Regions from separate parts of the Pseudomonas sp. 2 genome, predicted to be linked through region 3. Evidence: riboswitches for the same ligand, from Rfam matches in the RefSeq annotation. Region 3 holds a riboswitch; each other region holds the start of a gene.
The links. A riboswitch is a leader RNA that binds a small molecule or an ion and turns the genes downstream of it on or off. The one in region 3 is predicted to bind cobalamin.
Positions count from the first base shown of each region.

Region 1 (9,498 bases), on a different contig from region 3:
CTTCTGCATCACCGCCTCGCCATCGAGCAGGCCCACCAGTTCGGCGCGCTGGCCATCGACATCGGTCAGGGCGTTGAGCAGGTACAGCATGCCGCCACACTCGGCCAGCAGCGGTTTGCCAGCGGCGTGGTGAGCGCGAATGGCGTCGAGCATCGAGACGTTTTGCCCCAGCGCCACATGGTGCAATTCCGGGTAGCCACCGGGCAGGTACAGGCTGTCCGCGTCGGGCAACTGCCGGTCGCGGATCGGCGAGAAAAACTTGAGCGTGGCGCCCATCGCCCGCAGCAAGTCGAGGCTGGCGCCGTAGGTAAAGGCGAAGGCTTCGTCATGGGCCACGGCGATGCGCACACCGGCAAGCCACGGTTCGACCGGCACGATCTGCGGCGCGGCAAAGGTCACCGCAGGCGGCAGGGCTGAATCGCAGGTGCTGGCCAACGCGGCAGCGGCGGCGTCCAGGCGAACGTCCAGATCGTTCAGCTCGCTGGCCTGAACCAGGCCCAGATGGCGGCTCGGCAGCTCGATCCCGGTTTCCCGGGAGAGCGCGCCGTACCAGCGCAGGCCTTCCGTGAGGCTGCCTTCGAGCAATTGCGCATGGCGCACTGTGCCCACGCGATTGGCCAGCACCCCGGCAAAAGGCAGGTCCGGCTGATAACGCGCAAGGCCCAGCGCCAGGGCGCCAAAGGTCTGAGCCATGGCGGTGCCGTCGATCACGCCGAGCACCGGCACGCCGAAGTGCCGCGCCAGGTCAGCGCTGGACGGCGTGCCGTCGAACAGCCCCATCACGCCTTCGATCAGGATCAGGTCGGCCTCGCCCGCCGCTTCCCAGAGCAGGCGCCGGCTCTCGTCTTCACCCACCATCCACATGTCGAGCTGATAGACCGGATGGCCGCTGGCGCGCTCCAGAATCATCGGGTCGAGAAAATCCGGCCCGCATTTGAACACCCGCACCTTGCGCCCCTGATTGCGATGCAGGCGGGCCAGCGCGGCGGTGACGGTGGTCTTGCCCTGCCCGGAAGCAGGCGCGGCGATCAGCACCGCGGGACAGGTGCGCGGCTCACTCACAGCTCGATGCCCTTCTGCGCCTTGATACCGGCCTGGAACGCGTGCTTGACCACGGCGATCTCGGAAACGGTGTCGGACAGGTCGATCAGTTCCTGCTTGGCGCCACGGCCGGTGATCACCACATGCTGCATCGGCGGGCGGGCCTGCAGGTCGCCAAGGACCTGATCAAGATCCAGATAGCCGTGCTTGAGGGCGATGTTCAGCTCATCGAGGATCACCAGGCCGATCTCCGGATCGCGCAGCATCTGCCGGGTGACCGCCCAGGCGGCCTCGGCGGCGGCGATATCACGCTGGCGGTCCTGGGTTTCCCAGGTGAAGCCTTCGCCCATGACGTGGTAGCGCACCTGCTCGGGGAAGCGGCGGAAGAACAGCTCCTCGCCGGTGGCATTACGCCCCTTGATGAACTGCACCACGCCGCACTGCATGCCGTGGCCCATGGCCCGGGCGAGCATGCCGAAGGCCGAGCTGCTCTTGCCTTTGCCGTTGCCGGTCAGTACCACCAGCAGGCCGCATTCGTTGGGTGCGCTGGCAATGCGCTCATCGATGATCGCTTTCTTGCGCTGCATGCGCGCCAGGTGGCGTTCGTCACGTTCGGGGGATTCGCTCATCTCGGCTCTCCGCTTGAGGGGCAGACAGGACAGACGAAGGACGCAGGCAAGGACTGACAGCAGGCACCGGAACAGTCCGGGCCTGCGCAGAGCATCGCCCTCCGTGATGCCGTTCGGGTGGATCAGGCCGGTCTCCGGACTCATGAGCGATGCTGCCGGCCGCGCGCCTTCCCATGCCCATGGACACAGTGGCATCGTGCGCAGCCTTGACTCATTTACCGTTGCGGAGGCAGTGCCGGGATAGATCGCGAACGCTCGCACCGGCTTCCCTGTTTCACCCTGTCGACCGGTCGCGGTCGCGGGCACCTGAAACAATCGGCGAAGGTTAGAGGGTTGACCCCGGAGCGTCAATCGAACAGGCGTTTGTTCTGCGGTTGAACCCCTTACCGCACTGCGTCTCTATTTCATACACATGCCATTGCATGACTGCCAGGAAAGGGAGATCGAAGATGCTCACGCGCAAACCCCAGGTTGTGATGTTGCTGTTGGTAGCGGCGGGCCTTTCGGCCTGCGGTGAATCCTCCAGGTTGCAGGTGGCCGACGGCATGGGCCCCTCGCCCCAGTTGCCCGAGCCGAACAAGACCCTGATCCCCACTGTGAACATCGCCCCGGCCGTGGGCTGGCCGGCCGGCGCCAGGCCGGTCGCAGCGCCGGGCACCCAGGTGGCGGCCTTCGCCGAAAACCTCGACCACCCGCGCTGGCTGTACGTGTTGCCCAATGGCGACGTGCTGGTGGCCGAAACCAACGCACCGCCCAAACCCGACGACGGCAAGGGCATTCGCGGCTGGGTCATGAAGAAAGTCATGGGCCGCGCGGGCGCGGGCGTGCCCAGTCCGAACCGCATCACCCTGCTGCGCGACAAGGACCACGACGGCGTCGCGGAAACCCGCACGGTCTTTATCGACCACCTCAATTCGCCCTTCGGCATGGCGCTGGTGGGTAACAACTTTTACGTCGCCGACACCGATCGCCTGCTGCGCTTCAACTATGTGCCGGGCGAGACCTCGATCAAGGGCGAGCCGCTGAAAGTCACTGACTTGCCCGGCGGCACGCTCAACCACCACTGGACCAAGAACGTCATCGCCAGCCGGGACGGCAAGAAGCTCTACGTGACCGTGGGTTCGAACAGCAACGTTGGCGAGAACGGGCTGGATGCCGAAAAAGAACGCGCCGCGATCTGGGAAGTGGACGCCGCCACCGGCAACCACCGGATCTTCGCTTCAGGCCTGCGCAACCCCAACGGCATGGACTGGGACCCGGTGACTGGCAAATTGTGGACGGCGGTGAACGAGCGCGACGAAATCGGCAGCGATCTGGTGCCCGACTATGTGACCTCGGTGAAGGACGGCGGTTTTTACGGCTGGCCGTTCAGCTATTACGGCCAGCATGTGGATGTTCGTGTGTCCCCGCAGAACCCCGAGCTGGTACAGAAAGCCATCGCTCCTGACTTTGCCGTGGGCCCGCACACCGCCTCGCTGGGCCTGGCCTTCGCCGATGGCAAATCACTGCCAGCACCGTTCAACGAGGGGTTGTTCGTGGGCCAGCACGGCTCCTGGAACCGCAAACCCCACAGCGGCTACAAGGTGCTGTTCGTGCCGTTCAAGGATGGCAAGCCGAGCGGTACACCGGTGGATCTGTTGACTGGCTTCCTCAACGCCGATGAAAAGGCCCAGGGCCGGCCGGTGGGCGTGGTCAACGACAACAAGGGCGGCGTGCTGGTGGCCGATGACGTCGGCAACAAGATCTGGCGAGTGACGGCGGCGCGGACGGTGCAGGCGGCTAACTGATGAAAGCCGTTGCACGATCCGCTTCTGCCCGGAGGGCGTAGGAGCCCTGCTTGCAGGCGATCTGCCGGGAACCGGCAGTAAACCCTGTGCATCCAGTGTGTCTGACACGGCGGGGTGAAGTGTTTTGCTGCCGCTTCGCGCCAGATCGCCGACAAGTCGGGCTCCTACGGCCTTCGGCCAGAGGCAGTCCTGCTTACTGCCTGGCAAGATTCGACGGCTGAATCACCCGCTTGGCATTGAGCCAGGCTTTCTGCCAATACGGCTTGTCGAGGCTGTCGAGCTTGACCGTGCCGCCGGTGGCCGGTGCATGCACGAAACGCCCTTCGCCGACGTAGATCCCGGCGTGGCTGACGTTGGAGCCGCCGTTGGTGGCAAAGAACACCAGATCACCGGTCTGCAACTGGCTGCGGTCGATGTCCGGGCCGCGCAGGTTGATCATCTCGCGTGTCGAGCGCGGCAGGCTGATACCGGCGGCGCCCTGGTAGACATAGCCGATCAGGCCACTGCAATCGAACCCTGAATCCGGCGTGTTGCCGCCCCAGCGATAGGGCGTGCCGACCAGCCCGATGGCACGCAACAGCACGTCATCGGCGAGCGGGGAAGAAAACTGGGGAGGAGCGGAAACCACAGGCCTGGAAACGACCTTGGGAGGGGCTGGCGGTGGAGTGCTGGAACAAGCAGCCAGCAATGTAGCCAGTGATACGACAGCCAGGCGAACCGTAAACGACATAAACACAACAACCTTTCTAGGATGCGGCGAACTCTGCCGGGAGCCAGGACTGCGTGCAATCAGGCTTTCCCTGATTGCACACCCGGTAAAACGGTTACTTGCGGTGTTGGCGCTTGATTGTAGTCGAAGTCATCGCAGTCGTTGTTTCCGGAACCTTGGAAGGTGCCATGGCCAGCGCGCGCTTGGCTTCGATGAAAGTACGGGCCCAGTAGGCGTCGTCGAGGCTATCGACGCGCACACCACCGCTGCGGCGGCTGCTGGAGTGGATGAACTGATCATCGCCCAGGTAGATACCGGCGTGGCTGACGCGGCCGCGGCCTGCGGTGCTGAAGAACAGCAGATCGCCTGGCTTGAGGTCGTTGCGTTTGACCAGTGGGGCATCGATGTTGATCATTTCACGCGAGGAACGCGGCAGGCTCATGCCAGCCTCTTCGCGGAACAGGAAACCGATGAAACCGCTGCAATCGAAGCCCGAAGTGGTGGAGGTACCACCGAAACGGTAGCGGGTACCGATCAGCGACTTGCCACGTTCCAGGATGCTGTCAGCCAGAACCGGCAGTTGGTAAGGCTTGTTGCCTTCAAACTGGGCCAGTTCGTCTTCGGTGGCGATCTCGTCGTCCAGTACGGAACCCGAGTAATCGGCACGCTTGGCAGCGCTTTGAGCGGTAACCGAATCCTTCATCTGAGGATTCTGCGACTGTTGTTGCGACGCTGGCATCTGGGCCGCGCAGCCGAACAGCAGCGTAACGAGTGCGAGAGGCACGAGGGGTGCGAAGCGATTCAGCATGGGCACGACCGTGGCAATTTTGTAAAGAAGGCGAGACTATGCCCTCTATCGTCATCATTTGCAAATTCAATCGACACAAATGTGACTTACCAGTGACTCCATGACATCTAAGGCCCGACACCTCAGAAAGGCGTCCATGTGCACGGAGTGGTCGGTCGACGAGGGATTTATCTCGGCGGTAAAGCCTCCCGTGACCCGCGTGCGCAGCATCGGCTCGTGAATATACGGGAAGCTGGCGGTGGTACCAATACTGAGCACAGCATCGAAGCCTTTCGCCATCTCCTCGTACAGCACATTCAATGCCAGCTCTGGCAACATTTCCTCGAACAGCACCACCGGCGGGCGCAATACGCCTTGGCATTGCCTGCACAAGGGCGGCAATGGCCGGGTGAGGTGTTCACTCAATTGAGGGTCTTGTGCGCCGCAGGACTGGCAATAGAGCGGCGCGAGGTTGCCGTGAATCTCGATCAGCCGCTCCGGCGGGCTGCCCGCCGCGCGATGATAACCGTCGACATTCTGCGTCAGCACCCAGCATTCGGGCTTGTGCCGCTGCAACTGGGCGATCGCGTAATGCGCCGCATTGGGCCGTCCGCCCAGGCACGCGCTGCCTAATTGGGCAATGTATTTCCAGCACAGCGCCGGGTCGCGGCGCAGCATCGGCCCGGACAGCGCCATTTCGATCGGCAGGCCGTCGTCGGTGTGGCCGTTGTACAAGCCGCCGACGCCGCGGTAGGTCGGCAAACCCGAATCGGCGGACAACCCGGCACCGGTGATGATCAGGATACGCCTGGCACGACGCAGTGCAGCGGCCGTCTGCAGCACGATGGCTGGATCGACCGCTGGCAGGCTCACCAGCCCAGCGTCTCTTTAAGGAAAGGAATGGTCAGCTTGCGCTGGGCCTGCAACGAGGCCTGGTCGAGCTGTTCGAGCAAATCGAACAAGGCGCTCATGCTGCGCTTGCCGCGGGTCAGGATGAAATGGCCGACTTCATCGGTCAGGTGCAGGCCGCGACGGGATGCGCGCAATTGCAGGGCTCGGAGTTTTTCCTCGTCGGACAGCAGGCGCATCTGGAACACCAGGGCCATGGTCAGGCGGGACTTGAGGTCAGCCAGCTTGACCGGCAATTCGCGAGGCGAGCAGGACGCGGCGATCAGCAGGCGACGGCCGCTGTCACGCAGGCGATTGAACAGATGGAACAGTGCCTCTTCCCACTCCGGCTTGCCGACGACGGCTTGCAGGTCGTCCAGGCACACCAGTTCGTATTGCTCCAGGTGGTCGAACAGCTCGACGCCTTCTTCGAGCAGCTCGGCCATGGGCAGGTAAACGGCGGGCTCGCCCAGTTGCGTCAGACGCAGGCAGGCCGCCTGCAACAGATGCGTGCGCCCTACCCCGTTCTTGCCCCACAGATAGATCAGGCTTTCAGTCCACCCGGCGTCGGCCTCGCACAGACGCTCGACATAGCCGAGTGCAGCGGCGTTGGCGCCCGGGTAGTAATTGATGAAGGTGGCGTCGTCGCGCAGACGCACACTCAGGGGCAGCTGAACTGGTTTCATGCTGGCTAAACGATCCGCGAACGAACCGCCAAGGGGCCTCTGGGTAAAGTGTGCAAAGTTTATACCTGCGCGGCGGGTCACACAATGTGTCAGACGGCCTGCAAAATCAAAGGGTTGCGTCTAGCCCGTGCCAAGACGCGGATTGCCCGGATTTCGACAATCCGCTGTAGGAGCGAATTCATTCGCGAAATTGGGTCAGACGCCAAAGGTGCATCGGATGCACCGGCCAATCGCGAATGAATTCGCTCCTACAGAAAGATCCGTTTGCGACGTCACAAATCCGGATCCTCCATCCCGCCGTAGATATCCGAATCCTTGTACAGATCGTGCACATGCCGCACCAGAACCATGATCACCGCCGCCACCGGCAGGGCCAGCAGAATCCCGGTAAAGCCGAACAGCTCGCCGCCGGCCAGGATCGCGAAGATCACCGCCACCGGGTGCAGGCCGATGCGGTCGCCCACCAGCAGCGGCGTCAGCACCATGCCTTCCAGCGCCTGCCCGACCATGAACACCGCGACGATGCCCAGCATCGGATACAGGTCACCGCCGAACTGGAAGAAGCCCGCCAGAATCGCCGAGCCGATGCCGATCACAAAACCCATATAAGGCACGATGGCCGCAAGGCCCGCGATCACGCCGATCAACAGGCCCAGTTCCAGCCCCACCAGCATCAGGCCCGCCGCGTAGATCACGCCCAGGGCGACCATCACCAGCAACTGCCCGCGAATGAACGCCCCAAGCACTTCGTGGCACTCATCGGCCAGCGCGACGATTTTCTTCTCGCGATGACGCGGCAGCAGGCTGCGCACCTTGGCCATCATCACGTCCCAGTCGCGCAGCAGGTAGAAGCACACCACCGGGATCAGCACCAGGTTGGTCAGCCAGCCGATCAGCGCCAGGGTCGAGGTGGTGGCCTGGGACAGCACGATGCCAACGATGTCGCCCGTCTGGCCCATGTGCTCGGAAATCGCCGCCTTGACCTTGTCGAACTTCCAGAACCCTTCTGCCAGCCCGAGCTTGGCCTGCGCCCACGGGAACGCGGTGTGCTGCAGCCAGTCGAGCATCTGCGGCGCCAGCTCGTACAGCCGGTACAGCTGTTTGGCCAGCATCGGCACCAGCACCAGCAGCAGGCCCATGAAGATCAGGGTGAAAAACAGGAACACCGTGACCACCGCCCAGGTGCGCGACATCTTGAGCTTTTCCAGGCGGTCCGCCAGCGGGTCGCCCATGTAGGCCAGCAGCAGCGCCACCAGAAACGGCGACAGAATCGCATGCAGCAGCCAGACGAACAGACACAGCAGGAGTACCCCGCCGATCCAGAACCAACGACGCGTATCAGTCATTACCGCCCCTCGAAACCCAATGGATATGCTTCATGCAACGTCGCTCTGATCCCGCTTACCAGCGAAAGTGCAGTGTCTGCGTAGCCGGTGCTGGCGCAGGAGCCGGTGCGGCACTCGGCGCGGCAGGCACCTGAGCGGCATCGACCGGCGCCTGAGCCACTTCACCGGCCGGCACTTCCTGCAATTTGGCCAGCGACAGCTGCGAGCGCAGCTGATCCGGGCTGCCGCTGACATCGAACACCACGCGATCAGCGTCGACCGACTTCAACCGGCCACCGAAGGGCTCCAGCAGACGGCCCAATTGCGCGTAACGTTCAAGGCTCATGCCCGACACTTCCAGCGCCATGCTCGACGACGCGCCGGGCTTGACCACGAAGCGCGGCGCCAGGCGCTGACTCACGGCCAGCAGCACTGAATCGGCCAGCTCCGCCTGGCTGGCACCGCTGGCGCTGCCCTGCTCGGATTTATCGCCCAGCCACAGGTGCCATTTGCCCTGCCACTGGCCGCCGTTCTCCTGCGCGTGCACGGCCAGAATCGCGTCGGAGCCATAGCGTTCGGAGGCTTGTTTCAAAGGCGTGACGTCGTTGCCGTCCAGGGTCTTGGCGTTGCCGATGCCCTGCTCGCTCAGGTCGGCCAGCGGCAGACGCAACGGCAGGCCACGGTGTTGCGCAGCGCGGCGCAGTGGCTCGGCCGATGGCTGACCGTCGCCCACCAGGTTGGCGCCGTCGGTTGCGTCATTCAGCCACCAGGCCATGATCACCGGGCGATTGGAGCCCCACAGCGAAAGCCCGGCCTGACGCAGCGCGCGCTCGGTACTCGCCGGGTCGAAATCCACCTGCAGCGACTCGGGCGGGCCGGCGTCATAGCCATATTGGCTGATGATCTGCTGCGGGTCCTTGCGCACCTCGGCCAGGCCCGGGCCCTGCGCGGCTTTCGCATCGCCGGTCAGGCGGATGACCAGGGTTTCCAGCGCGGCCTGGGTGGCGCGGGTTCTTTCGTCCGGCGTTTGCCCGCTGACCGGCTCGCGCACCTGATACAGATTGTTCACCGTCTCGGCCAGGGCCGGGAGGCTCATGAGGGACAGACAGCCTGCGAACAGGCAGTTTTTCAGGCGCATACAAAATCCCCAAGCGATGAATATAAATGCTTATAAATAGCTGCATAAAAAATGGCTGGCTCGACTCTGACCGCGCGCGGTGCGAATCGCTCACCTGTCGGGGCGAAGTTACACCTAATTTGCCTGCCGACGAACGGCCAGGCCCGAGAAACCGGGTTATTTTTTCTTCATCATGGCCCTGCCCGTCGGCCCAAGGATGGCCGCTTGGGCCCAACCCTGATAAAATCGCGCGCCTTCGCAGACCGGCGATGACACGGCCCCGCGCCGTCGACCTCGGTCGTTACCCCGAATCCCCCCCTAAAGGCCTGGATCATGAGCAAGCAACCCTCCCTGAGCTACAAAGACGCCGGTGTAGACATCGACGCCGGTGAAGCATTGGTCGAACGCATCAAGAGCGTCGCCAAGCGCACCAAGCGCCCGGAAGTGATGGGCGGCCTGGGGGGCTTCGGCGCTCTGTGCGAAATCCCGGCCGGCTACAAGCAACCGGTCCTGGTCAGCGGCACCGACG
Region 1 covers NZ_JBWXNG010000002.1:18,120-27,617, forward strand. The annotation lists gene AC1MEK_RS03065 (cobyrinic acid a,c-diamide synthase CobB) at 1-1,062, opposite strand, end outside; gene cobO (cob(I)yrinic acid a,c-diamide adenosyltransferase) at 1,059-1,670, opposite strand; cobalamin riboswitch at 1,779-1,995, opposite strand; gene AC1MEK_RS03075 (PQQ-dependent sugar dehydrogenase) at 2,120-3,457, shown strand; gene AC1MEK_RS03080 (C40 family peptidase) at 3,651-4,187, opposite strand; gene AC1MEK_RS03085 (C40 family peptidase) at 4,282-4,974, opposite strand; gene AC1MEK_RS03090 (NAD-dependent protein deacylase) at 5,041-5,820, opposite strand; gene hda (DnaA regulatory inactivator Hda) at 5,823-6,527, opposite strand; gene AC1MEK_RS03100 (AI-2E family transporter) at 6,800-7,873, opposite strand; gene AC1MEK_RS03105 (DUF2066 domain-containing protein) at 7,929-8,990, opposite strand; gene purM (phosphoribosylformylglycinamidine cyclo-ligase) at 9,303-9,498, shown strand, end outside.
Region 1: another riboswitch for cobalamin. It lies ahead of cobO (cob(I)yrinic acid a,c-diamide adenosyltransferase); the one in region 3 lies ahead of AC1MEK_RS11465 (ABC transporter substrate-binding protein).

Region 2 (9,498 bases), on a different contig from region 3:
ACTCGGTGCTCGACGGCCAGAGCAATCAGGCCGCGCTGATGGCCAAGATGCTCGAATTCGGCCACAGCGCGCCGCTGGTGCCCAATGCCAAGCTGCCTGACGACATCGTGCTGGGGCTCAATCGCGAGAACATGTGCCCGCTGCCGGAGGAGTTCGAAGGCTACGCCAAGTCCCATCCGGGGCAGGGCATGCCGCTGGCGGTCACGGGGCTGACCGACGCCCAGTACAACACCCTGCAAACCTGGCTGGCCGCCGGTGCGCCGGTGGAACAGACGCCGGTGCAGCCCAACGCCGTGGAAGCCGCGCAGATCACCGAATGGGAGAACCTGTTCAACCGCCCGGGCTCCACCGAAGCGCTGGTTGCGCGCTGGCTGTACGAGCACCTGTTCCTGGCGCACATCTATTTCGCCGACGGCCAGCAGGGGCATTTCTTCCAGTGGGTGCGTTCGCGCACGCCCAGCGGCCAGCCGGTGGACCTGATCGCCACCCGCCGCCCCGATGACGATCCGGGCACCACCTTTTATTACCGCCTGATGCCGGTGCAGGGCGTGATCGTGCACAAGACCCACATCACCTACCCGATGGGGCCGCAGAAGCTGGAACGGGTCAAGCAGCTGTTCTACAGCGGCAACTGGCACGCCACTTCGCTGCCAGGCTATGGCCCGCAGCGTCGCGCCAACCCATTCGACACCTTCAAGGAAATCCCGGCGGTGGCCCGTTACCAGTTCATGCTGGATAACGCCGAATACTTCGTGCGCACCTTCATCCGCGGGCCGGTGTGCCGCGGCCAGATCGCCACTGACGTGATCCGCGACCACTTCTGGGCACTGTTCCAGGAACCGGCCCACGACCGCTACATCACCGATGCCGCGTACCGCGCCAAGGCCACGCCGCTGCTGGCCATGCCGGGCCAGGACGACGATGTCGGCAGCGTGCTGAGCCTGTGGCACAACTACCGTGACAAGCGTAATGCCTACGAAGACCTGCGCAGCGACGCCTACGCGCACATGCCGCCGCCGGGCTGGGCGACGTTGTGGGCGGGCAACGACAACGCGCTGCTGACCATCTTCCGCCACTTCGACAGCGCCACGGTGAACAAGGGCCTGATCGGCGATCTGCCGACCACCGTCTGGCTGTTCGACTACCCGCTGCTGGAACGCACCTATTACCAGTTGGTGGTCAACTTCGACGTCTACGGCAACGTCTCCCATCAGGTGCAGACGCGCCTGTACTTCGACCTGATCCGCAATGGCGCCGAGGTCAACTTCCTGCGCCTGATGCCGGCCGACAAGCGCGACGACATCCTCGGCAGCTGGTACCAGAACAGCGGCAAGGTGAAGATGTGGCTGGATTATCAGGCCATCGACGACGACACGCCGACCGGTATGAAACTCGACGAGAAAGACCCCAAGCGCGACTTCGAACGCAAGCTGATCGAGCGCGCCGGGACCCTCAACGTGGCGCCTGACCCGATCAACCGCTGCGCGGGCGCCTACTGCTCGCGGCCGGGGATTGGCCCGGTGTTCAGCGATGTCGAGCAGTCGCTGAGCCGTCTGGTGGCCCGCCCGGCGGCGGGGCTGAAAGTCATCAATCAGCTGCCGGAAGCGACCATGCTGCGGATTCAGGACGGCAGCGGCAAACGCATCGTCTACAGCATGCTGCGCAACCGCGCCCACAGTAACGTGGCGTTCCTGCTGGGCGAGGCGTACCGCTACCAGCCGGGGCTGGACAATTTGACGATCTATCCGGGCGTGCTGAGCAGCTACCCGAACTTCATCTTCAACATCCCGGCCAATGAAGTGAACGCCTTCGTCGACGCAATGGAAAAGGCCCACGACCACAAGGAAGCCTTTGAGAAGATCGTCGAACGCTGGGGCGTGCGCCGCAGCCATCCGTTGTTCTGGACCTATTTCCATGACCTGAACCGCTACATTCAGGAGACCGAGCCGCAGGAGGCGGGGGTGTTGGACATGAATCGGTACGAGAACCTCTAGGTCGCCTCATCTTTTCTTGTGGGAGCCAGCAAGCCGGCTCCCACAGTTTTTTGCGTTCAAGCCGAAATTCGAGGTGGCCCGCAAGTGCGGCGCGAAACCGGAAAAGCCTTATAAAACATGGCCTGCAGCCATTATGCAGCCCGTCAGTCCCCGCGAACCTTTTGCCAACCTGTCCGTCCGACCCTGTGAGTCGTCCCTGGCGTCGCGCCGTTTTTCGGTCGCTGAACCCGGGCCAACCCAATACAGATCAGAGGTTGCAGATGTTGATTTCGGTTCAGGCCCTGCGGGCGCTCGCCGCGTGGGTCGTTGTGTGTCACCACTTCATGCAGATTTTTTTCGACTTTCACCCCTCAGGCCCCATCGGCCGGTTCTTCACTGAAAAAGGCGCCGTGGGCGTCGACATCTTCTTCGTCATCAGCGGCCTGGTGATCTACCTCTCCACGGTGGACAAGGACATTCCTGCCAGCCGCTTTATGCTCAATCGCATCATTCGCATCGTGCCCGCCTACTGGCTCTACACCCTGGTCATGGGCCTGCTGGTGGTGGTCGCCCACCCGTTGTTGCCGCATCAGGTGGTGGACTGGCAGAGCTTCATTCTCTCGCTGCTGTTCATTCCCTCGGAAAACCCCGGTGGCTATGGCCTGTACCCGACCCTCAACGTCGGCTGGACGCTGAACTACGAGATGCTGTTCTACGTGCTGTTTTCCATGGTGTTCCTGTTCCAGCAGCGCCTGCGCCCGTTGATCGTCGCCGCTGCGCTGTTCGCCGTGACCGATGTGCTGGGGCGCTCCGGGCTGATCAGCCGGTTCTACGCCAACGACATCGTCTACGAGTTCCTGCTGGGCATCGGGATCGGTATCGCCTACCGTCGCGGCTGGATCACCGAGCGCCTGTGGCTGCCGCTGCTGGCCATCGGCGGGGCGCTGGTGACCATCAAGCAGCTGCCGCCGGACCTGCGCATCGTCAACTGGGGCCTGCCCAGCGCGGTGATTGTGGTAGCGTGCATTTCCCTGGAGCCCTATCTGCGTGGCAACCGCGTGCTCAAGGCCATGGGCGACTGCTCGTACTCGGTGTACCTGCTGCATGTGCTGGTGCTGTACGGCGGCTGGCTGGCCAGCGAGCGCTTCGGGCTCGACCCGTATCTGGCCTTTGCCGTTTGCGTTCCGGTGATCGCGCTGGGCGCCTGGCTCAGTTACGAGTGGATCGAGAAGGGCCTGTACCGGCGCATGAAGGGCTGGCTGGATGGGCGCCGGGCGCTCAAGGACGCGGCGCTTTCCTGAGGCGTATTCTCATTCGTATTACCTGAGCAAAATAGTAGGGCTTTGTCAGTTGACGTGGAATGGCGTAGACTGCGCCCCACGTCTGCGAGGAATTTTCATGACCGCTATTACCATTACCGATGCCGCCCACGATTACCTGGCCGATCTGCTGCAAAAGCAGAACACGCCCGGCATCGGCATCCGCGTGTTTATTACCCAGCCTGGCACCCAATACGCTGAAACCTGCATTGCCTACTGCAAGCCCGGCGAAGAAAAACCGGAAGACAAGGCGATTGGCCTCAAGAGCTTCACGGCCTGGATCGACTCCTTCAGCGAGGCCTTCCTGGACGACGCCGTGGTCGACTACGCCACCGACCGCATGGGCGGCCAGCTGACCATCAAGGCGCCGAACGCCAAGGTGCCGATGGTCAACGCCGACAGCCCGATCAACGAGCGCATCAACTACTACCTGCAGACCGAGATCAACCCGGGTCTGGCGAGCCATGGCGGCCAGGTGACGCTGATCGACGTGGTCGAGGAAGACGACAAGAACATCGCCGTCCTGCAATTCGGCGGCGGCTGCCAAGGCTGCGGCCAGGCCGACGTGACGCTCAAGGAAGGCATCGAGCGCACCCTGCTCGAGCGTATTCCGGAGCTGTCCGGCGTACGTGACGTGACCGACCATACGCAGAAGGAAAACGCTTACTACTAAGCGATTTGCCTTCCACAAAAAGCCCCGACTGGTTCGGGGCTTTTTATTTTATGGGGCACGCTGGCCATTGTGGTTGTTCGCGATCCCTGTGGGAGCCGGCTTGCTGGCGAATGCGGCGGTTCAGACACTGCAACGGTGAATGACATATCGCATTCGCCAGCAAGCCGGCTCCCACAAAGGATGGGTTCAGGGCCTGAAAACGTGAGCGTGGCCCGCGCGGTACAGGGACGACTCGCTGAACACTTCATTGCCCAGCACCCGGCCCACCAGAATCAACGCCGTGCGCCGAAAACCCTTGGCCTGCACCTTCTGTTCGATATCCGCCAGCGTGCCACTGACCCAATCCTGATCCGGCCAGCTGGCGCGGTGGACCACGGCGATCGGGCAGTCTGCGCCGTAGTGGGGCGTGAGTTCGGCGACGATCTTGCCGAGGTTGTTCACCCCCAGATGAATCGCCATGGTCGCCCTGTGCTGCGCCAGGTCGCCCAGCGCTTCGCCTTCGGGCATGGCGGTCTTGTCGCCATAGCGGGTCAGGATCACGCTCTGGGAGATGTCCGGCAGGGTCAGCTCGCTGCCCAGCAAGGCGGCGCAGGCGGCTGTCGCGGTCACACCGGGGATGATTTCGAAGGGAATATCCAGCTCGCGCAGGCAGCGAATCTGCTCGCCGATGGCGCCATACAGGCTCGGGTCGCCGGAGTGCACGCGGGCGACATCCTGGCCGTTTGCATGAGCAGATTTCATCAAGGCGATGATCTGGTCCAGGTGCAATTCGGCACTGTTGGTCACCTGGGCCGCTCTGTGGCCTTGCAGAACCGCTTCAGGCACCAGCGATCCGGCATAGATGATCACCGGGCAGTTGCGGATCAATCGCTGGCCCTTGACCGTGATCAGATCCGGATCACCCGGGCCTGCGCCGATGAAATAAACAGTCATGGGGTCTCCATAGGCAAACAAAGGCTGCCCGCCATTGCGACGGTGGCGCGGGAACTCTTGCGGCGCGGGATCAACAATTTGCCGGGGCGGCCTGACAGGTGCGAGGCCATCGCCAGCGCCGCGCTTTCCGCCACGCCATAACAGCCGGTGTGATCGAAGGAAATCTGCGAGCGATGGCTCAGCCTGTCTTCATAGGCGAGCAGTTGTCCGGCGCTGAAAAAGTGCAAGGGCAAGCCCAGTTGCTGCGCCAGTTCCGCGAGGCCGGCCTCCGACGACTTGCTGTCGATGGAGGCCAGCGCGGTGATGTCTGAAAACGCCAGGCGGTGTTCGACCAGCGTGACTTCGATCAACCCCCGCAGCACCAGCGCCGGACACCCGCGCTGGCAACCCAGGCCGATCACCAGGACCGGCCGCTGACCGGCTTCACTCATACAGCGTGGTTCAGGCCGGCCTGCGCCGAGGGCGCCTGGTCACGGCGGAACAGCCAGGCGCTGATCAGGCCCATCGCCACCCAGAACACGGCGTTGGTCAGCAGCGATGCGATCTTGAACTGGGCTTCCAGCGCTTCAGGGGCCAGTGCCGAATGCACCAGCGGCTGTGGCGCGCCGACGACGTGGGGCACGACCAGAATCGCCGCGCCCAGCACCTTGAGCAGCCAGTGATGGGCGAACACGATCAGCGCCAGGCCCACAGCAGTGGACGCCGCAGTGCCGATCCACCAGATCTGCCGTTGGGTCAGGTCGGCGGCGGCAGTGCCCGGCAGCTCAGGCGGCAGGCCCAGGGTCGGCGCCAGCACGAACACGGCAAACCCGGCCAGGCCCCAGAGCGCGCCTTGAGCCGTGCTCGAAGGTGTGCGCAGGGTATACAGCGCTGCCAGCATCAGGGCGAAACCGACCGCGACCACCAGATTGCCGCCGGTGGTGGAGAGCACGCGCTGCCAGCCGTCTTCCGGCTCCCAGGCTTCTTCGTCGTGCACGTGACCGGCCATGGCGCCTTCTGCGTGTTCATGCACGTGCACGGCAGGCTCGGCTTTCTCATAGGTTTCGGCCTGCAGGATCAGCGGCGCGACCCAGAAACTTTGCACCAGGGTCAGCAGCAGGGCTGCGAGCAGGCCAGTGAAACCGGCCGTTTGAGCGATACGCTTGAACATGGCGGCAGGTCTCAGTGGCAAGGGAAGGCAGAGCTGTGACGGGTGTCGTGGGCAGCGTTGTGCACGGCGTCGATGTGCGAGAAGCCGGCGAAGTAGACCAGGCAGGCGCCCAGGATCATCGCGCTGACGGCGGCGGTCAGGCGCTGGCTTTGCGTGGTGGCTTGGCTTGCGGTTTGGCTGCTGGTCTGGTTGGTCGTGCTGATCGACATGGCGCTTCCCTCTGAAAGTGTCAGCGGACGGGAAGGCGCAAAGGCGCGCCGCTGACAGGACGTCAGTGGCGAACTCAACTGCACCCGCCCACCGCGGGTCTGTTATGTGAACGTTGTCGGGCCGGTCTCCGGGCTTGCGAGGGGCATCGGGCTGATTAACAGCACCAAGCCTGCAAGAATCGCCTTCCCATATCGCTGACCGACACAGTGGATCTGACTCTTCGCTCGCTTACCGTTGCGGGGGCAGCGCCGGACTTGCACAAGCCTTGTGGCCTGTACGCACCGGTTTCCCGTTTCACCCTGTGAAGGGCACCCGTAACAAGGTGTGTAGGAGAGCATGGGGCGGGGCGGCAGTCAATCGGACAACGTGGTCCTGCGGCTGGCAGAGGTCAATGTGGGAGTGAGCTTGCTCACGAAAGGGCTTTGACAGGCGTCATAAATAGTGGGGCTAGGTGATCGCTTTCGTGAGCAAGCTCACTCCCACAAAAAAGCCAGGCCGAATCTCGCATCGCGCAACACGCCGTTTCTGCGTTGACCTTCTTTCAGCCACTGCGTAGCCTTGCGCACTTGAGGTTCACCGATCTGCCTGTCGACCCGGCAGCGGTGCTAAGAAGGGAATGTGGTTCGATGCCACAGCTGCCCCCGCAACTGTAAACGGACAGGTTCATTGCACAGCCACTGCACCCGCGGGAAGGCGCGATGAACGCTCGTCGGCTGATCCACGCCGCGAGCCACCGTGAGCCAGGAGACCTGCCTCGAACGGACGTCACGTCCATGCATTCTCTTTACAACCGGGCGGGGTGATCCGGTGGCGAATCCAACGGCGGGCCTGCGTACAGCATGGGGCGCGCGGTTCTCGTCCTGTTTGCCCGCCGCAACGCCGCAGAGCATTCGATAGGGCATCCGATGAAAACACTGGCCAAACTTCCCGTCACCATCGTCACCGGCTTTCTGGGCTCGGGCAAGACCACGCTGCTGCGCCACATGCTCGACAACGCCGAAGGCCGCCGGATCGCGGTGATCGTCAACGAGTTCGGCGAGCTGGGCATCGACGGCGAAATCCTCAAGCAGTGCACCATCGGCTGCACCGAAGAAGAAGCCAATGGCCGCGTCTATGAATTGGCCAACGGCTGCCTGTGCTGCACCGTGCAGGAAGAATTCTTCCCGGTGATGCAGGAACTGGTCGCCCGTCGCGGCGATCTGGACCACATCCTCATCGAAACCTCGGGCCTGGCCCTGCCAAAACCCTTGGTGCAAGCCTTCCAGTGGCCGGAAATCCGCAACGCCTGCACGGTCGATGCGGTGATCACCGTTGTCGACAGCCCGGCAGTGGTGGCGGGCACCTTCGCCGCCTTCCCCGATCAGGTCGACGCCCAGCGCAAACTCGACCCGAATTTGGACCACGAATCCCCGCTGCACGAGCTGTTCGCTGATCAGCTGGCCAGTGCTGACCTGGTGGTCCTGAACAAGGCCGACATGCTCGACGCCCAGGCGCTGGCCGCCGTGCGTGCCGAAGTCGCCGAAGAACTGCCGCCTGCAGTGAAAATCATCGAAGCCAGCAAGGGCCAACTGCCGATCAACGTGCTGCTGGGCCTGGGCGCAGAGTCCGAGCTGCATATCGATGGCCGCAAGACCCACCACGATCACCACGAAGGCGACGACCATGACGACCACGATCACGACGCGTTCGATTCCATCTCTATCTCGCTGCCCCAGGCCGACGAAGCACTGCTGCTCGATGCGCTGACTCAGGCAGTGATCCAGCACGGCATCCTGCGGGTCAAAGGCTTCGCGGCGATTCCCGGCAAACCGATGCGCCTGCTGGTGCAGGGTGTGGGCACGCGCTTCGACAAACATTTCGACCGCGCCTGGAAGGCCGACGAGGAGCGCGTCAGCCACATGGTGCTGATCGGTCAGGACCTCGACGCTGCCGCCATCGAAGCTCAGCTGCGCGCCGCCATTCAGGGCTGATCCATGCACCTGCTGCGCACCCAGCCCGGTGGCTTTGTCCCCGATGACAGCATCGCCGATCTGGGACAGACCCCGGCCGATCTGGTGATCCTGTGCAGTGGCGATTCACACCTGGCGCTGCTGGCCGAGACCGCCCAGCAGCTGCCGGACGACTACCCGAGCCTGCGTCTGGCCAACCCGATGCAGGTGCAGAACCACGCCTCGGTCGACCTGTACGTCGACGAGGTGCTGCGTCACGCCAAGGTCATCCTGATTTCCCTGCACGGCGGCATCGGCTACTGGCGCTACGGCGTCGAGCGGCTGGTGGAGCTGGCCGGCAGAGGCATAAAGCTGATCCTGGTCCCCGGCGATGACCGTCCCGACCCAGAACTCAGCGACCTGAGCACTGAATCACCCGAAGATCGCGAACGGCTCTGGCATTACCTGCGCCAGGGCGGCAAGCACAACGCCCTGCAGCTGTTCAACTGCCTGGCCAACCGTTGGCTTGGCCGCGACTACCGCTGGGACGAGCCACAGACCCTGCCGCGCACGGCAATCTATCACCCACAGAAAAGCAACGCCGCGCTGGCGGACTGGCAAGCCGACTGGCAAGCCGATCAGCCGGTCGCCGCCGTGCTGTTCTACCGCTCGCACCTGCAGGCGGCCAATACCGGTTTCATCGATGTGTTCTGCCAGTGCTTGCAGGCTCAGGGCCTGAACCCGTTGCCGATTGCCGTGGCGAGCCTCAAGGAGCCCGCGTGTCTGGAAGCGGTGCAGAACTGGCTGGACGAGGTCGATTGCGAAGTCATCCTCAACACCACCGGGTTTGCCCAGTCCAGCCCGGAAGCGCCGCATTTAAGACCGTTTCGTCTAAATGTGCCGGTGGTCCAGGCCATCTGCGCCCAGGACAACGAACCGGCCTGGCAGCAAAGCGAGCAGGGGCTCGGCTCGCGGGATCTGGCAATGCACATCGCGCTGCCCGAACTTGACGGGCGCATCATCAGCCGGCCGATCAGCTTCAAGGACCTGGCCTGGCGCAGCGAGCGCAGTCAGTCCGACGTGGTCTGTTACCGCGCGCAACCGGAGCGCATGGATTTCGTCGCCGAGCTGGCCCGGCGCTGGGTCCTGCTGGCGCGCACGGCCAATGCCGACAAGCGCGTGGCGCTGATTCTGGCCAACTACCCGACCCGCGACGGGCGTATAGGCAATGGCGTGGGGCTGGATACCCCGGCGGCGGCGCTGAATATCCTCAAGGCCATGCAGGCTGAGGGCTACCCGGTTCAGGACCTGC
Region 2 covers NZ_JBWXNG010000001.1:121,329-130,826, reverse strand. The annotation lists gene AC1MEK_RS00580 (fatty acid cis/trans isomerase) at 1-1,994, shown strand, start outside; gene AC1MEK_RS00575 (acyltransferase family protein) at 2,255-3,274, shown strand; gene nfuA (Fe-S biogenesis protein NfuA) at 3,372-3,965, shown strand; gene cobM (precorrin-4 C(11)-methyltransferase) at 4,152-4,898, opposite strand; gene AC1MEK_RS00560 (cobalamin biosynthesis protein) at 4,895-5,329, opposite strand; gene AC1MEK_RS00555 (CbtA family protein) at 5,326-6,048, opposite strand; gene AC1MEK_RS00550 (CbtB domain-containing protein) at 6,060-6,257, opposite strand; cobalamin riboswitch at 6,360-6,589, opposite strand; cobalamin riboswitch at 6,811-7,029, shown strand; gene cobW (cobalamin biosynthesis protein CobW) at 7,164-8,228, shown strand; gene cobN (cobaltochelatase subunit CobN) at 8,232-9,498, shown strand, end outside.
Region 2: another riboswitch for cobalamin. It lies ahead of cobW (cobalamin biosynthesis protein CobW); the one in region 3 lies ahead of AC1MEK_RS11465 (ABC transporter substrate-binding protein).

Region 3 (9,498 bases):
GTCTTTTATACCTTCATCGCCTTCCTGTGCATCGGCCTGCCGATCGCCGTAATGCCGGGCTATGTGCATGACCAACTGGGTTTCAGCGCCGTGATCGCGGGGCTGGTGATCGGTGCGCAGTACCTGGCGACGCTGCTCAGCCGGCCGTTCGCCGGCGGCATCTGCGACAACATCGGCACCAAGCGCGCCATCGTTTATGGGTTGACCGGGATTGCCATCAGCGGTGCCCTGACGGTGCTGGCGATCCTGCTACAAAGCCATGCCGGCACCAGCCTGACGATACTGGTCATCGCCCGCCTTATTCTCGGTGCGTCCCAGGGTCTGATCGGCGTCGGCACCATCAGCTGGTGCATCGGCCTGGTCGGTGCGGAGCACACTGCGCGTTCGATTTCCTGGAACGGCATCGCCTCCTACGGCGCCATCGCCATCGGCGCGCCGCTGGGCGTGTTGATGGTCGATGCGCTGGGTTTCGTCAGCCTCGGGCTGGTACTGGCGGCGCTGGCCGCAGGTGCCTTGCTGCTGATTCGCAACAAGCCGCCGGTGCCGGTGGTGCGCGGCGAGCGCATGCCGTTCTGGTCGGTGTTCGGCCGGGTCGCGCCCTATGGGCTGGGCCTGACGCTTTCGTCCATCGGCTATGGCACCCTGACCACGTTCATCACCCTGTTCTACGTCAGCCGCAGCTGGCAAGGCGCGGCTTGGTGCCTGACGGTCTTCGGCGTGTGCTTCATCGTCGCCCGGCTGTTCTTCATCAACGCCATCAACCGCTTTGGCGGCTATCGCTCGGCGATCACCTGCATGTCGGTGGAAACCATCGGCCTGGTGCTGCTGTGGCTGGCGCCCAATACCACCGTGGCGCTGATCGGCGCGGGGTTGGCCGGTTTCGGCCTGTCGCTGGTGTATCCGGCCATTGGCGTCGAAGCGATCAAACAGGTGCCCAACAGTAGCCGGGGTGCGGGCCTGGGCGCCTATGCGGTGTTTTTCGACCTGGCGCTGGCGGTTTCCGGCCCGCTGATGGGGGCGATTGCGCTGAACATGGGCTACGACTGGATTTTCTTCTTCGCCGCCCTGTTGTCGGTGCTGGCGTTGGGCCTGACCTTGCTCTTGTCACGGCGCCCAACCGTGGACACTCGCCTCTGACCGGCAAAAAAGCCTGAACTGCCACGCCCGCTGCTGGTCGCAATAGCACATCCCACCGAACAGGAGCGTGCGTGTGATTCCCGATCCGGCTGGCATGGGTGCCTCCCCTTCGCAACTGGCGGGCATGCCCGACGTCCACCGTCTGCGCGTGCTGACGGTCAACACCCACAAGGGTTTCACGGCGCTGAACCGGCGCTTCATTCTGCCGGAGCTGCGCGAAGCGGTCCGTAGCACCGGTGCCGATCTGGTGTTCCTGCAGGAGGTGCTCGGCGGCCATGACCGCCATGCCGCCCGCTACCACGACTGGCCCGTGACCTCGCAGTACGAATTTCTCGCCGACAGCATGTGGAGCGACTTCGCCTATGGCCGCAACGCGGTCTATCCCGATGGCCATCATGGCAATGCGCTGCTCTCCAAGTACCCAATCCTGCACTACCGCAATCTCGACGTTTCCATCACCGGCCCGGAACGCCGCGGCCTGTTGCACTGCGTGCTGCAGGTGCCCGGGCATGCAGAGGTTCACGCCATTTGCGTGCACCTGAGCCTGTTGGAGAGCCATCGCCAGTTGCAACTGGACTTGCTCTGCGCCCTGCTCGACTCGTTGCCGGAACACGCGCCAGTGGTGATTGCAGGCGACTTCAACGACTGGCAGTTGCAGGGCAACAAGCGCCTGGCGCGCTGCGAGTATCTGCACGAAGCCTTCGAGCGAAGCCATGGGCGACTGGCCAAGACCTATCCGGCGCGCTTCCCGTTGCTGCGCCTGGATCGGATCTACCTGCGCAACGCCACCAGCCACAACCCGAAGATTCTCGGGACGCGGCCCTGGACGCATCTGTCCGACCATCTGCCGCTGGCGGTTGAAGTGCACATGTAAGTCACACGGCCAGCATCCGTTGGTCAGCTCAGCGGCCGATTGTTTAAACCAACCCCGACGTACCTCATCCCACATTATGCGAGGCACATGACTCGCTCTTCTCATAACAAGAGGTACGCAATCATGGCTAACACCGGAAAATCGAACCCTGGCAATTTCCAGAACGATCGCCAGAAAGCCAGCGATGCAGGCAAGAAAGGCGGCCAGGCTTCGGGCGGCAGCAATGTTGCCAACGACCGGCAGAAAGCGACCGATGCCAACCGCTCTGACGCGGGGAAAAAAGGTGGCTCGATGCCACAAGGCGGCGCAGGCCGCAAATCCTGATCCACGCTGGATCAGAGAAGCGAGCGAGGGCGAAAGCTCTCGCTCTTTTGTTTCAGGGCTGCCCCTTCAGGGATGCTCGGGATCGATCAGCGGCACCGTGGCGTCACGGTCGAATTGTGAACCGGGGTCTTCGTTGCCCGGATCGTTGTCCACGTCCACTTCTATCTCTTCCTCCTCCGTCGGCACGGCACCCTGGGGCTTTGGCTCCGGCGTGTTCGACTGAATGTGCATGACATTCTCCTCATTGTTCTTGTGGTTTGAGCTTAGCTGGCGCTGACCGTCCAGTGCACCGCGTCATCGGCGAACTGCAGTTGCTCGACCCGATGGGCGATGCCGCACGCCAGCGAGTCCTCGGCACGAATCACCTTCTCTTCGGCCGACAGGCACTTGCCAATGTCCACCGGGTTCACCGCGCCATCGGTTTCGCTCAGGTAGATGTTCACGTAGCGCTGCAGGTCGTTGTCCAGGCTGCGCAGGTATTCGCGGATGCGCGAGTGGTCCACCGAGCTCTGGTTGAAGTACCAGCTCATGGGATGAATCAGGAATCGTGAGTGCGGACAGACGATGCGCTCCTGAGCAGCGAGGTAGATCACGATGCCCATGGATTCGATATTGCCGCTGTTTAGCGCACGAATCGGCACCGTCAGCGACTTGAGAAAGTTGTACAGGGTAAAGCCCAGCGCCGTGCTGCCGCCTGCCGTGGACAGGTTCAGCAGCAGCCCGGTGGCGCCTTTGCCGACGGCCTCCAGGCAGCGGTCGCGAAAATGCTCGGCACTGGCCTGATCGACCCCGCAGTGGAAATGAATGATGTGCTCGGTCATCTACTGCCCTCCGTTTGCCGGATAACGATGCCTGGTCAAAGGTTGGAAGCGCCCTGCCCCTGGAAAGTTGCATGGGCATCCGCGCCGAACTCCTGCCTCGCAGCGCGATCAGTACAGAACGCCGGCTCATCCGGCCTCCATGCCTCCAGACAGGACACCCACATGAGTCTGCACGACAAAATCATTGGCCAGCTGGGCTTTGGTTCCGCCCCGCTGGGCAACATGTTCCGCACCATCAGTGAAGACGAAGCCGCCGCTACCGTGCAGTCGGCCTGGGATCAGGGCATTCGCTACTTCGACACCGCGCCGCTGTATGGCGCAGGTCTTTCCGAGCGGCGACTGGGCCAGGCCCTGGCCGGCCTGCCGCGGGATCAGTACACCCTGAGCACCAAGGTCGGGCGGCTGGTCTCCGACGAGCTGGACGACGCACCTCGCAGCGGCCCGTTCACCGACGGCCTGAAGAACAAAATCCTTACCGACTATTCGGCCGACGCCACCCTGCGCTCGATCGCCGCCAGCCTGGAGCGCCTGAACACCGACCGGCTGGACATCGTCTTCGTCCACGACATCGCCCAGGATGCCCATGGCGACGAATGGATCGAGCATTTCAACATCGCCCGCAAGGGCGCCTTTCGCACCCTCACCCGGCTGCGCGAGGAAGGCGTGATCAAGGCCTGGGGGCTGGGCGTCAACCGTGTCGAGCCTTGCGAGCTGACCCTGGACTTGAGTGAAGCACAGCCTGACGGTTTTCTGCTGGCCGGTCGATATTCGTTGCTCGACCACGACCAGCCGCTGCAACGCCTGTTCAACAAGGCCCGCGAGCACAATGCCGAGTTCGTCGTCGGCGGGCCCTACAGCTCGGGCGTACTGGTAGGCGGCAAGCACTTCGAGTATCAGGAGGCGCCTCAGGCGATGCTGGACAAGGTCGCGCACATTCAGGAAATCGCCCGGCAGTATCAGGTGGACATCAAGGCGGCGGCCTTGCAGTTCGTGCTGGCCAATCCGTTGGTCGCCGCGGTGATTCCCGGGGCCAGCCGTCCGTCGCGAATTGCCGAGGACGTCGCGGCGCTGAATGCGCAGGTGCCGGACGGGTTCTGGCAGGCGATGCGTGATCAGGGGTTTATCGCGGCGCAAGCGCCGGTGCCCATGAAGGGCTGATATTGCTCTTACGGCACACACATTTCCCTGTAGGAGCGAATTCATTCGCGAAAATGGATCAGGCGATGCATTCGGGGTGAGTTCACCATCGCATCGCGAATGAATTCGCTCCTACAGATCTCGCATCCTTCCAGCCATTCGTAATCTTCGGATTGACTCACCGGATGATTCAGCTAGTCTTGCCAGCGCACTGTATACAAAAACAAATACAAATAGCGCCGGAGATTGTTGAACATGCCAGTAGACAACACCCTGGATCCAGCCCTTGCCGCGTCTGCTTCTGCCGCCGACCACCCCGCCCTCAGCCCCCGTCTTCACAATCACGACCTGGCGCCCCGAAAAGCCGAAGGGCGGACATGGGGTGGATACAGTATCTTTGCCTTGTGGACCAATGATGTACACAATCTCGCCAACTACTCCTTCGCCATCGGCCTGTACGCCCTCGGGCTCGGCGGGTGGCAGATCATGCTGTCGCTGGCCATTGGCGCGGCGCTGGTTTATCTGTGCATGAACCTGACCGGCGACATGGGCGTGAAGACCGGCGTGCCATTTCCGGTGATCAGCCGGGTCAGTTTCGGCATCTTCGGTGCACAGATTCCAGCGCTGATCCGCGCGGTCATCGCCATCGCCTGGTTCGGCATCCAGACCTATCTGGCCTCGGTGGTGCTGCGGGTTTTGCTCACGGCGCTGGACCCGGCGCTGGACAGTTACGATCACGACTCCGTGCTGGGGCTGTCGAGCCTGGGCTGGGTCTGCTTCATCAGCATTTGGCTGGTGCAGTTCGTGATTCTGGCCTACGGCATGGAAATGGTGCGCCGCTACGAAGCGTTCGCCGGCCCGGTCATTCTGCTGACCGTGGCCAGCCTGGCGGTGTGGATGTTCACCCAGGCCAACGGGCACATCAGCTGGACCACCAATGCACCGCTGGAAGGCCTGGCGATGTGGCGCAGCATTTTTGCCGGCAGCGCCCTGTGGCTGGCGATCTACGGCACGCTGATTCTCAACTTCTGCGACTTCTCCCGCTCGGCACCGTGCAAGAAGACCATCCGTAAGGGCAATTTCTGGGGCCTGCCGGTCAACGTTTTGTTGTTCGCCTTCATCACTGTGGTCATCTCCGGCGCGCAGTTCTCCATCAACGGCCAGATCATCGAAAGCCCCACCGACATCATCAAGACCATCCCCAACACCTTCTTTCTGGTGCTCGGCTGCCTGGCCTTCCTGATCGTCACGGTGGCGGTGAACATCATGGCCAACTTCGTCGCGCCGGCCTTCGTGATCAGCAGCCTGGCGCCGCGTTATCTCACCTTCCGCCGCGCCGGGATGCTCAGTGCGACGGTTGCTGTGCTGATCCTGCCGTGGAACCTCTACAACAGCCCGCTGGTGATCGTGTATTTTCTCTCGGGTCTGGGCGCCCTGCTCGGCCCGCTGTATGGCGTAATCACCGCCGACTACTGGCTGCTGCGCAAGGGCCGTGTGGACGTGCCGCAGCTGTACACCGAAGATCCGGCCGGGCCGTATCACTATTCCCGCGGGGTCAACCTGCGTGCGGTCTGGGCGTTTATTCCCGCCGCGATCATTTCCACCATCACCGCGCTGATGCCGGCCTTCGAATCGGTGTCACCGTTTTCCTGGCTGATGGGCGCGGCCATCGGCGCGGCGCTGTACCTGCTGCTGGCCGACCGGCGCCAACGTTTCAAGGACGTCAGTGGCGAGGCCATTGCCGTGCAAGACATCAAGCATTGATTGCAAGCGAGAGACTCCACCCATGCGAATTTTGATCGTCAACGTCAACACCACCCAGTCGATGACCCAGACCATCGCCGAGCAGGCGCGCAGCGTCGCCTCGCCCGGTACCGAAATCGTCGGCCTGACCCCGCGCTTCGGCGCGGAATCGGTCGAAGGCAATTTCGAGAGCTACCTGGCGGCCATTGCGGTGATGGACCGCGTGATGTCCTACGACCAGCCGTTCGACGCGGTGATCCAGGCCGGTTACGGCGAGCACGGCCGCGAAGGGTTGCAGGAGTTGCTGGAAGTGCCGGTGGTGGACATCACCGAAGCGGCGGCCAGCCTGGCGATGCTGTTGGGCCACAAGTATTCGGTGGTGACCACGCTGGACCGTGCGGTGCCGCTGATCGAGGATCGTCTGAAACTGGCCGGGGTGTACGAGCGCTGCGCTTCGGTGCGGGCCAGCGGCATGAGCGTGCTGGAGCTTGAAGAAATGCCCGGGCGCGCAATCGAGGCGATTGTCGAACAGGCCGCCCATGCCGTGACCCACGACAAGGCCGAGGTGATCTGCCTGGGCTGCGGCGGCATGGCGGGCCTGGACCAGATGATCCGCGACCGCGCCGGGGTGCCGGTGGTGGATGGCGTGACGGCCGCCGTGGCGTTGGCCGAGTCGCTGATGCGGCTGGGGTTGAAGACCTCCAAGGTGCGCACCTATGCCACGCCGCGTACCAAGAAGGTGATCGGCTGGCCGCTCAGTCTGTGATATCAGCTTCTGCCCGCAGGGCGTAGGAGCTTGGCTTGCCAGCGATCTGGCGCGCAGCGGCAGTAAACCCTGAGCACGCGGTATGTCTGACAATGCCGAGGCGCATGGTTTTGCTGCCGCTGCGCGCCAGATCGCGAGCAAGCTTGCTCCCACGCCCTGCGGGCAGAATCAAAAGCGGATTCGCCCGCTCTCTTCAAATCGTTTAGTATCCCCGCCGCCGGTTTCCACTCGGAATTAATAGGGAATCCGCGAGCCTGACCGCTTCAGGGACAAAGGCTCAAACGGAACTGTCCCCGCAACTGTAGGCGCTGAGCCCTGCTTCACGATCGCCACTGGGTCCTCCCGGGAAGGCCGGAGCATGGCAATGACGCGCCAGTCAGGAGACCTGCCGGCAAGCGTCAATCATTCACCGGCGGGGTGTCCGGGAAGGACATCCGTTCGTGCAGGTTTTCACCCGCGCCAGCCTTTCATGCATCGCATGATCGGGATGTGCTTTCCAGTAGCGATTCGTCGGCAATCAGCCTTACTGGAGATTTGCGTTCATGTCGCTGCGCCGCCTTGCCACCCTGTTCACCGGTCTGACGCTCTCTAGCGCCGCCCTCGCCGCGCCCACCCACTACCCGCTGACGATCGACAACTGCGGCGTGCCGCTGACCTTCGCCCATGCCCCGCAAAAGGCCGTGACCATCGGCCAGGCCGCCACCGAAATGCTTTACGCCCTGGGCCTGAGCCAGCAAGTGGTCGGCACCTCGCTGTGGTTCAACCAGGTACTGGCGCAGTACCAGGACGCCAACAGCCAGATCGAGCGCCTGGCCGACAATGCGCCGAGCTTCGAATCGGTGATCGGCAAACGCCCGGACTTCGTGCCGGTGCAGTTCGAATGGATGGTCGGCCCGCAAGGCGCGGTCGGTACCCGCCAGCAGTTCGCCGACCTGAAGATTCCGGCCTACATCCTGCCGTCTGATTGCGAAGGCAAAGACAATCTGGTCGGCGCCGACGGCACCCGACTCAAGGCGTTCGACATCGAGACCCTGTACAAGAGCGTGCGCCAGCAAGCTGAAATCTTCGACGTGCAGGACCGCGGCCAGGCACTGGTCGCCGACTTCCAGGCGCGCCTGGCCAAGGCGGTCGCTGAGGCGAAATCCCACGACAGCCAGCAGCTCTCGGCGCTGTTCTGGTTCTCCAGCCCTGAGCTCAACGCCGCGCCTTTCGTGGCCGGGCGCAAGGGTATCCCGAATTTCATGCTCGACACCCTGGGCATGCGCAATGTCATCGAATCCGACGAAGAATGGCCGACCGTGGGCTGGGAAACCATCGCCAAGGCCAACCCGAGCATCCTGGTCATCGCGCGCATGGATCGTCGCCGTTTCCCGGCCGACGATCATGAGAAGAAGCTGGCCTTCCTCAAATCCGACCCGGTCACCCGCAACATGGATGCGGTGAAAAACAACCGGATAGTGATCATGGACGCCAGCGCCATGGAATCCAGCGTGCGCCTGTTCGACGGCATCGAGCAGCTCGCCCAGGCCACGGCGGGCCAATGATTCGCAACAGTTTGCTGCGTCTGCTCACTCACGCCCTCTGGGTCAGCGCCGTGCTGTTGGCGGCCGTGATCGCCGGCATCGCCATCGGTGAAACCTCCATCAGCCTGCCGGTGATTTTCCAGGTGCTGGCGAACAAGCTGTGGGCGGCCGGCTACCCGCTGGACCCGATCGACGAAGGCATCGTCTGGAACTACCGCCTGACCCGGGCCATCGTCGCCGCGGCCTGTGGCGCCGGGCTGGCGATTTGTGGCGTGGTGCTGCAGTCGCTGCTGCGCAATGCGCTGGCCGATCCGTATCTGCTGGGGATTTCGGCGGGCGCCTCCACTGGCGCGGTGCTGGTGACCTTGATCGGCTTGGGCGCCGGGGCGATTTCCCTGTCCACCGGTGCCTTTGCCGGGGCCATCGCCGCCTTTGCCCTGGTCGCCCTGCTCGCCCGTTCTTCGAAGGGCCAGTCGACCGCCAGCCAGATCATTCTGGCCGGTATCGCAGGCTCGCAACTGTTCAACGCCCTGACCTCGTTCCTGATCACCAAATCGGCCAATGCCGAGCAGGCGCGCGGCATCATGTTCTGGCTGCTGGGCAACCTCTCCGGCGTGCGCTGGTCGCAGGTGCTGCTGGCCGTCCCGGTGGTGCTGCTCGGCCTGCTGGTCTGCCTGTGGCACCGTCGCGCGCTGGATGCATTCACCTTCGGCAGCGACTCGGCGGCCTCGCTGGGTATTCCGGTGCGCCAGGTTCAAGCCGTGCTGATCGGCGCCGCCGCGCTGGTCACCGCCGTCATGGTCTCGATTGTCGGCTCCATCGGTTTCGTCGGACTGGTGATTCCCCACGCGGTGCGCATGGTTGCCGGCGTCAGGCATGCGCGTCTGTTGCCGCTGAGCGCCTTGAGCGGCGCCCTGTTTCTGATCGCCGCCGATGTGCTGTCGCGCACGCTGATCAAGGGCCAGGTGTTGCCCATTGGCGTGATCACCGCGCTGGTCGGCGCGCCGGTGTTCGCCCTGATCCTCATTCGCGGGAACCGGACACGATGAATGCCAGAACCGAACATGCCACGGCCGTGCTCAGCGGCACCGAACTGGGTTACTCGGTCAAGGGCGCGCAGCTGCTCGACGGCGTGACCCTGAGCATTCGTGCGGGCGAGAACCTGGGCATCGT
Region 3 covers NZ_JBWXNG010000005.1:378,333-387,830, forward strand. The annotation lists gene AC1MEK_RS11425 (MFS transporter) at 1-1,137, shown strand, start outside; gene AC1MEK_RS11430 (endonuclease/exonuclease/phosphatase family protein) at 1,232-2,011, shown strand; gene AC1MEK_RS11435 (con-10 family general stress protein) at 2,135-2,335, shown strand; gene AC1MEK_RS11440 (hypothetical protein) at 2,402-2,566, opposite strand; gene AC1MEK_RS11445 (ATP-dependent Clp protease proteolytic subunit) at 2,599-3,156, opposite strand; gene AC1MEK_RS11450 (aldo/keto reductase) at 3,319-4,314, shown strand; gene AC1MEK_RS11455 (NCS1 family nucleobase:cation symporter-1) at 4,549-6,057, shown strand; gene AC1MEK_RS11460 (aspartate/glutamate racemase family protein) at 6,080-6,802, shown strand; cobalamin riboswitch at 7,004-7,209, shown strand; gene AC1MEK_RS11465 (ABC transporter substrate-binding protein) at 7,345-8,346, shown strand; gene AC1MEK_RS11470 (FecCD family ABC transporter permease) at 8,343-9,374, shown strand; gene AC1MEK_RS11475 (ABC transporter ATP-binding protein) at 9,371-9,498, shown strand, end outside.